2 regions of the Kitasatospora sp. NPDC001132 genome follow, and region 1 is predicted to be linked to the other one. Evidence: predicted binding sites of a transcription regulator. Region 1 holds the regulator's gene; the other holds the start of a gene.

Region 1 (4,206 bases):
GGTCTCGACGAAGAAGACGGGCGCGGTCATGACGGAAAACCTCCAGAAGTGGGACGGACACACGGAAGGGGTGCCGGGGGCCGAGCCCCCGGCACCCCTCCGCGGACGACTACCGGCCGTTGAAGGCGTCCTTCAGCCGGGAGAAAAGGCCCTGCTGGCCCGGTGCGAACTGGCCGGACGGGCGCTCCTCGCCACGCAGCACCGCGAGGCGGCGCAGCAGCTCCTCCTGCTCGGCGTCGAGCTTGCTGGGCGTCTTCACCTCGACGTGCACTATCAGGTCGCCCCGGCCGCCGCCGCGCAGGTGGGTGATGCCCCGGCCGTGCAGCGGGATCGACTGCCCGGACTGGGTGCCGGGCCGGATGTCGACCTCCTCCAGGCCGTCCAGGGTCTGCAGCGGCACCTGGGTGCCGAGCGCGGCCGCCGTCATCGGGATGGTGACGGTGCAGTGCAGGTCGTCCCCGCGCCGCTGGAAGATGTTGTGGGTGGTCTCGGCGATCTCGACGTACAGGTCGCCGGCCGGGCCGCCGCCGGGGCCGACCTCGCCCTCGCCGGCCAGCTGGATCCGGGTGCCGTTGTCGACACCGGCCGGGATCTTGACGGTCAGGGTGCGGCGGGCCCGCACGCGGCCGTCGCCGGCGCACTCCGGGCACGGGGTCGGCACGACGGTGCCGAAGCCCTGGCACTGCGGGCAGGGGCGGGAGGTCATGACCTGGCCCAGGAAGGACCGGGTGACCTGGGAGACCTCGCCCTTGCCGCGGCACATGTCACAGGTCTGCGCCGAGGTGCCGGGGGCCGCGCCCTCGCCGCTGCAGGTGGTGCAGGTGACGGCGGTGTCGACCTGGAGTTCCTTGGTGGTGCCGAAGGCGGCCTCCTCCAGGGTGATCTCCAGCCGGATCATGGCGTCCTGGCCGCGGCGGGTGCGCGAGCGCGGGCCGCGCTGGCCGGCCGCGGCGCCGAAGAAGGCGTCCATGATGTCGGAGAAGCCGAAGCCCGCCGCGCCGGCCCCGAAGCCGCCCGCACCGCCGCCGCCCGGGGACAGCGGGTCCCCGCCGAGGTCGTAGACCTGACGCTTCTGCGGGTCGGAGAGCACCTCGTAGGCGGCGTTGATCTCCTTGAACCGCTCCTGCGTCTTCGGGTCCGGGTTGACGTCCGGGTGCAGTTCGCGTGCCAGGCGCCGGAACGCCTTCTTGATCTCGTCCTGCCCCGCATCCCGTCGGACGCCGAGTACCGCGTAGTAGTCCGTGGCCACCAAATGCTCCGCTTGTTCCGCCTGTAGTAGTGCTGCGACTGGACGCCGCCGTCGGAGGCCCGACGGCGACCCTTGCTAGGACTCGGCCAGGATCTGGCCCACGTACCGCGCCACCGCTCGCACCGCCCCCATTGTGCCCGGGTAGTCCATCCGGGTCGGACCGATCACACCCAGTTTCGCCACGCTCTCGTCGCCCGAACCGTAGCCGACCGAAACGACCGAGGTGGAATTCAGCCCCTCGTAGGCGATCTCCCGCCCGATCCGGACCGTCATCCCGGCGTCCGCGGTCTCACCCAGGAGACGGAGCAGGACGACCTGCTCCTCCAGGGCCTCCAGCACCGGCTGGATGGTGAGCGGGAAGTCGTGCCCGAAGCGGGTCAGGTTGGCCGTGCCGGCCAGCATGATCCGCTCCTCGTTCTGCTCGGCGAGCGTCTCGAACAGCGTCGCCAGGACCGTGCTGACGGTCGGCCGGTCGGCCTGCTCGAACTGCGCCGGCAGCTCCTCCAGCAGCCCCGGGACCTCCGGGAGGCGCCGGCCGGCGGCTCTCGCGTTGATCCGGGCCCGCAGGTCCGCCAGCACCGTCTCGCCGACCGGGCCCGGGCAGTCGACCATCCGCTGCTCGACCCGGCCGGTGTTGGTGATCAGCACCAGCATCACCTTGGCCGGGGCCAGCGCCACCAGCTCGATGTGCCGGACTGTGGAGCGCGTCAGCGACGGGTACTGCACCACCGCGACCTGCCGGGTGAGCTGGGCGAGCAGCCGCACGGTGCGGGCGACCACGTCGTCCAGGTCCACCGCGCCGTCCAGGAAGTGCCGGATGGCCCGGCGCTCGGGGGCGGTCATCGGCTTGATCTCGGCGAGCTTGTCGACGAAGAGGCGGTACCCCTTGTCGGTGGGGATGCGGCCGGCGCTGGTGTGCGGCTGGTGGATGTAGCCGTCCTCCTCCAGCGCCGCCATGTCGTTGCGGACGGTCGCCGGGGAGACCCCGAGGTTGTGCCGCTCCACCAGGGCCTTGGAGCCGACCGGCTCCTCGGTGCCCACGTAGTCCTGCACGATCGCGCGGAGCACCGCGAGCTTGCGTTCGTCCAGCTGGCGGACCTCACCGGCCATGGGGCACGCACCTCCGTCCTCGCACGTCGTCCGACCGTGTCCCTCGCTGCGGGCCGTTCCGGGGCCCTCGGCCTTGGCACTCTGAACGTACGAGTGCCAGAACCGTACCTGCCAGTGTACGGCCCGGGTCCTGTGGCAGGAACGGCCCGACCGGGGTGATCCTGCCCGCAGTTCCGGACACGGCCCGCGGGGCCCCGCCGGTTCGATCCTCCCGGCGCCGCAGTGGTGCCGGGAAGCCGTCCGGGTGGCAGCATCGAAAGCGACGGCGAACGGAGGAGCAAGCGATGTCGAGCTCGGGCCAGCACACCCGTTTCGCGCCCGACCGCGGCCTGACCAGCCGCATGGTCGCGACGATGTTCGTGATCGGGCTGCTGTACGTCGGTTTCACCGGCCTGCTGATCGCGCTGCTGCGCGGCGCCTGGCCACTGATCGTCCTGATCTCCGGCGGGCTGTTCGTGGCCCAGTTCTGGTTCAGCGACAAGATCACCGAGCGGGCGATGGGCGCCCGCCAGGTGTCCCCGGAACAGTTCCCCCAGCTGCACGGCACGGTCGACCGGCTCTGCGCCCTCGCCGACATGCCCAAACCCCGGGTGGCGGTCGCCGACAGCGACATGCCGAACGCCTTCGCCACCGGCCGCAACCCGCAGAACGCGGTGGTCTGCGTGACCACCGGGCTGCTGCGCCGGCTGGAGCCGGAGGAGCTGGAGGGCGTCCTCGCCCACGAGCTGTCGCACGTCGCCCACCGGGACGTCGCGGTGATGACGATCGCCGGCTTCCTCGGCGTCCTCGCCGGGGCGATGACCCGGATCGCCGTGTACGGCGGGTTCATGGGCGGCGGGCGCAACAACAACGACCAGAACGCGGCCGTCCTGGCGCTGATCATCCCGCTGGTGTCGATCGTCGTCTACGCGATCAGCTTCCTGCTCACCCGGCTGCTGTCCCGCTACCGCGAGCTGGCCGCGGACCGGGCCGCAGCGCAGCTCACCGGCCGGCCCAGCGCCCTGGCCTCGGCGCTCACCAAGGTGACCGGGCAGATCGCGGCCATCCCCAGCAAGGACCTGCGCCAGGCGCAGCCGTACAACGCCTTCTACTTCGCCCCCGCGCTGAGCGCCCGGGAGACCGCCTCGCAGCTGTTCTCCACCCACCCGACGCTGGAGAAGCGGCTGGAGCAGCTGGCGAGGATCTCCGGGCAGCTCGGACACTGAGCCCGACCCGACCCACCGATTCCGTCCCGACCCGTCCCAGCCGATTCCGACCCGACCCGTCCCAGTCCGTTCCGTCCCGAAAGGACCGCCGTGGGATTCCTGGACACCCTGTTCGGCCGCACCAAGCCCGTCAAGCCCGACCTCGACCAGCTGTTCGGCGTGCCGTCCGCCGCGCTCACCCTGGAGGCCGGGGCCGGGTTCACCCCCACCGGGCTCGGCTCGGTCTGCTTCGCCGCCGTCGAGGGCGCGGCCTTCGTCCAGGTCGAGCAGCAGGTCAGGGCGCTGCTGGACGCCGACACCGAGCGCGGCGGCGTCCCGGTGGAGGCCTCCAAGGACGGCTACGGCTACACCTGGCTGCTCGCCCGCCACCGGCCCGAGGAACTGCCGGAGCTGGTGAACGACCTGCACGCGGTCAACAGCGAGCTGGAGGCGAACGGCTTCGGGCCGCAGCTGCTCTGCTCGCTGGTGGCCTTCCGCAACCCCGAGGGGCAGTCGCTGGCCCTGGTCTACCTGTACAAACGGGGAACGTTCTACCCCTTCGCCCCGATGCCCGGCGGCGGGGAGCGGCGCAACAGCCCGCTGGAGCTGCAGGTCAACGCGATGCTGGGGAACGACCTGCGGCTGGAGAAGGACCTCAGCCGC
Region 2 (4,206 bases), on a different contig from region 1:
GCGACGCGCAGTCCGCGCTCACCCAGCAGTACGGCACGCCCCCACTGCTGTTCCGTCCGCCGTTCGGCGACGGCGCCAACACCCCGACGCTCAACACCTCCGTCCAGCAGTGCGGCCCGCGGGCGATCGTGCTGTGGCGCGAGTCGATGCAGATCCACGACATGCAGTACCAGTCGGGGGACAAGAAGCTGAAGCCCGGCGACATCATCCTGGCGCACTTCCGCGGCCCCAAGGAGCTCAAGGGCGCCACGATGACCCAGATGTTCGGCGACCTGCTGGCCCGGATCCAGGAGCAGGGCTTCTCGGTGGCCCGGCTGGAGGACTACGTCCAGGCGCCCGCGTCCTGAGGAGCCCGTACGGGCTGCCCCAGCATCATCAGCGGTCCGTGGTCGGTGCGGCTGAGGATCACCGTGACGGTGTTCGGCCCGGAGGGCTTGAGCTGGCGGCGCAGCTCCTCCGGGGTGATCGCCATCCCGCGCTTCTTGATCACCACCGTGCCGACCGCGCGCTCGCGCAGCAGCGCCTTCAGCCTCTTGATGTTGAACGGCAGCACGTCGGTGAGCTCGAAGGCGTGCGCGTACGGGGTGGCGACCAGCTCGTCCGAGGTCAGGTAGGCGATCTTCGGGTCGATCAGCCGGCCGCCCACCTGCCCGGCCACCTCGGCCACCAGGTGGGCCCGGATCACCGCGCCGTCCGGCTCGTACAGGTACCGCCCGACCGGGCCGGCCGGCGGGTCGGGCAGGTCGCCGCCGGTCAGGCTGGCGCCCTGCGGCAGCAGGGTGGCGCGGTGCGGGCTCGCGGCCCGGGTGCCGAACCAGAGCACCGCCTCCTTGACGTCGCCGTGGTCGGAGACCCACTCGGCCTCGGCGTCCTCGGGCACGGCCTCGTGCGGGATGCCGGGGGCCACCTTCAGCGCGCCGATCGGGGTGCGCCGGCCCGCCTCGATCGCCCAGGAGAGCGGCGGGGCGTACGCCTCCGGGTCGAACACCCGGCCGCGCGAGGTGCGCCGGGCCGGGTCGGTGAACACCGCGTCGTAGCCGGTGACGTCCACCTCGGCGACGTCCGCGCAGCGCACCTCGACCAGCTCGGCCAGGCCCAGCGCGGCGGCGTTGGCCGCGGTGGCGGCGCAGGCCGCCGGGTCCTTGTCCACGGCCAGCACCTCGATGCCCGCCCTGGCCAGCGCCAGCACGTCGCCGCCGATGCCACAGCACAGGTCCGCCAGCCGTCGTACGCCGAGGTCGGCGAACCGTCGCGCCCGCCACTCGGCGACGCTGCGCCGGGTGGACTGCTCGACCCCGTTGGGCGTGAAGTACATCAGGTCGGCGTCCGCCCCGAACTTCGCCCGCGCCCGCTGCCGCAGCCGCGCCTGCCCGAACGCCGCCGACACCAGCTCCGCCGGGTGCTCCCGCCGCAGGCGCGTCGCCAGCGCCAGTTCCTCCTCGGGGGTGAACTCGCGCAGTTCGGCGAGCAGGGCCTGGCCCTCGGGGGTCAGCAGCGGCTGGAGGTTCTCGGTGTCCACGAGGCCATTCTCGCCGGTCGGGCGAGGAGGAACGCGGTCACGGCCACGCCGGACGTCGTCACCGCCACAGGACGCCCGAGGAGAAGAGCGCCGGCAGCACGAGCGGGGAGAGCGCGGCGGTGACGGGGAGGAAGCGGTAGCCGGACCGCCGGGTGCGGAAGGCGACCACGAGGCCCACGGCCAGCGTGACGACCGGGGCGGCCAGCATCCCGATGCCCAGGAAGGCCCAGATGAGCCCGTCCCCGTCGTCACCGTGCCCGGGGCCGCTGCCGAGGCAGACGACGAAGGAGAAGACGACGAACGGCAGTACGGCTCCTAGCAGCGGCAGTGCCAGCAGGGAGAGCGCCGCGTCCTTGAGCCTGGACGGGTCGATACGGGCCGGGATCGGGGTCATGGCAGGGAGTCTGTCGGGGCGGGCCGCCTCGCACATGAGTACGGCTACTCATCCGCGAACCGGAGGCCCGAGGGCGCGCCGTTGGCACTCTGGTTGACTGAGTGCTAACACGGCCCTATGGTCGTCCTTGGCACTCCCCACCAGGAGAGTGCTAACGCGACGACGCGTGTCTGACCCCCGCGACGGCAGACCCGCAGGATCGCCCCTACCCGTTAGAAAACCCCGTAATCTCCGAAGGGGAGCTCGGACGTGACCACCAGCAGCAAGGTTGCCATCAAGCCGCTCGAGGACCGCATCGTGGTCCAGCCGCTCGACGCCGAGACCACCACGGCCTCCGGCCTGGTTATCCCGGACACCGCCAAGGAGAAGCCCCAGGAGGGCGTCGTCCTGGCCGTCGGCCCGGGCCGCTTCGAGGACGGCCAGCGTCTGCCGCTCGACGTCGCCGTGGGTGACATCGTCCTGTACTCGAAGTACGGCGGCACCGAGGTGAAGTACCAGGGCGAGGAGTACCTGGTGCTCTCCGCCCGCGACGTTCTCGCGATCATCGAGAAGTAAGACGTCCCGACCCGCCCCGGATCCGTGTCCCAAGTGACAGGGGCCCGGGGCGTGGTTGTTGGTTCACGTAGTTCGGCGGCCGGTGGCCCGGCCGCAGCCCCGAGGGAATAGGGAACATGGCGAAGATCCTGCAGTTCGACGAGGACGCCCGCCGCTCGCTGGAGCGCGGTGTCAACAAGCTGGCCGACACCGTCAAGGTGACCATCGGCCCCAAGGGCCGCAACGTCGTCATCGACAAGAAGTTCGGCGCCCCGACCATCACCAACGACGGTGTCACCATCGCCCGTGAGGTCGAGCTGGACGACCCGTACGAGAACCTTGGCGCGCAGCTCGTCAAGGAGGTCGCCACCAAGACCAACGACGTCGCGGGCGACGGCACCACCACCGCCACCGTGCTGGCCCAGGCCCTGGTCAACGAAGGCCTGCGCAACGTCGCCGCCGGCGCCGGCCCGGCCGCCCTGAAGAAGGGCATCGACAAGGCCGTCGCCGCCGTCTCCGAGCACCTGCTCTCGGTGGCCCGCGAGATCGAGGGCAAGGACGACGTCGCCGCCGTCGCGTCCCTCTCCGCCCAGGACACCCAGGTCGGCGAGCTGATCGCCGAGGCGATCGACAAGGTCGGCAAGGACGGTGTCATCACCGTCGAGGAGTCGAACACCTTCGGCGTGGAGCTGGACTTCACCGAGGGCATGCAGTTCGACAAGGGCTACCTGTCGCCGTACTTCGTCACCGACGCGGAGCGGCAGGAGGCGGTCCTGGAGGACCCGTACATCCTGATCAACCAGGGCAAGATCTCCTCCATCCAGGAGCTGCTGCCGCTGCTGGAGAAGATCCTCCAGGGCGGTTCCTCCAAGCCGCTGCTGATCATCGCCGAGGACGTCGACGGCGAGGCGCTGTCGACCCTGGTCGTGAACAAGATCCGTGGCACCTTCAACGCCGTCGCCGTCAAGGCCCCGGGCTTCGGTGACCGCCGCAAGGCGATCCTCGGCGACCTGGCCGTCCTGACCGGTGGCCAGGTCATCTCCGAGGAGGTCGGCCTCAAGCTCGACCAGGTCGGCCTGGACGTGCTGGGCACCGCCCGCCGCGTGACCATCACCAAGGACGAGACCACGGTCGTCGACGGTGCCGGTGACGCCGAGGCCGTGGCCGGCCGCGTCGCCCAGATCAAGGGCGAGATCGCCGCGACCGACTCCGACTGGGACCGCGAGAAGCTGCAGGAGCGCCTGGCCAAGCTGGCCGGCGGCGTCTGCGTCATCAAGGTCGGCGCCGCCACCGAGGTGGAGCTGAAGGAGCGCAAGCACCGCCTGGAGGACGCCATCTCGGCGACCCGCGCCGCGGTCGAGGAGGGCATCGTCGCCGGTGGTGGCGCCTCCCTGGTCCACGCCGCCAAGGTGCTGGAGGACGGCCTGGGCCTGTCGGGTGACGAGGCCACCGGTGTCGCCGTGGTCCGCAAGGCGCTGCACGAGCCGCTGCGCTGGATCGCCCAGAACGCCGGCCTGGAGGGCTACGTCATCACCTCCAAGGTCTCCGAGCTGGAGATCGGCCAGGGCTACAACGCCGCCACCGGCGAGTACGGCGACCTGGTGAAGGCCGGCGTCATCGACCCGGTCAAGGTCACCCGCTCCGCCCTGGAGAACGCCGCCTCGATCGCCTCCCTGCTCCTCACCACCGAGACCCTCGTGGTGGAGAAGAAGGAGGAGGAGGCCGACAACGGTCACGGCCACTCGCACGGCCACGGCCA

Evidence for each region. The regulator HrcA, encoded in region 1, represses chaperone genes, less so after heat shock. The targets are predictions, from matches to a motif close to TTNGCACTCNGNNNNNCNGAGTGCNAA.
Region 2: the regulator HrcA is predicted to act here: its motif matches at 1,995-2,021, upstream of groES (co-chaperone GroES).

What each region holds. Positions count from the first base shown of each region.
Region 1 is NZ_JBSFKF010000003.1:391,028-395,233, forward strand. It holds gene ACWDBE_RS06385 (16S rRNA (uracil(1498)-N(3))-methyltransferase) at 1-30, opposite strand, end outside; gene dnaJ (molecular chaperone DnaJ) at 110-1,249, opposite strand; gene hrcA (heat-inducible transcriptional repressor HrcA) at 1,325-2,359, opposite strand; gene htpX (zinc metalloprotease HtpX) at 2,644-3,564, shown strand; gene pspAB (PspA-associated protein PspAB) at 3,655-4,206, shown strand, end outside.
Region 2 is NZ_JBSFKF010000042.1:4,961-9,166, forward strand. It holds gene ACWDBE_RS34960 (polysaccharide deacetylase family protein) at 1-347, shown strand, start outside; gene ACWDBE_RS34965 (THUMP-like domain-containing protein) at 323-1,519, opposite strand; gene ACWDBE_RS34970 (hypothetical protein) at 1,578-1,913, opposite strand; gene groES (co-chaperone GroES) at 2,163-2,468, shown strand; gene groL (chaperonin GroEL) at 2,585-4,206, shown strand, end outside.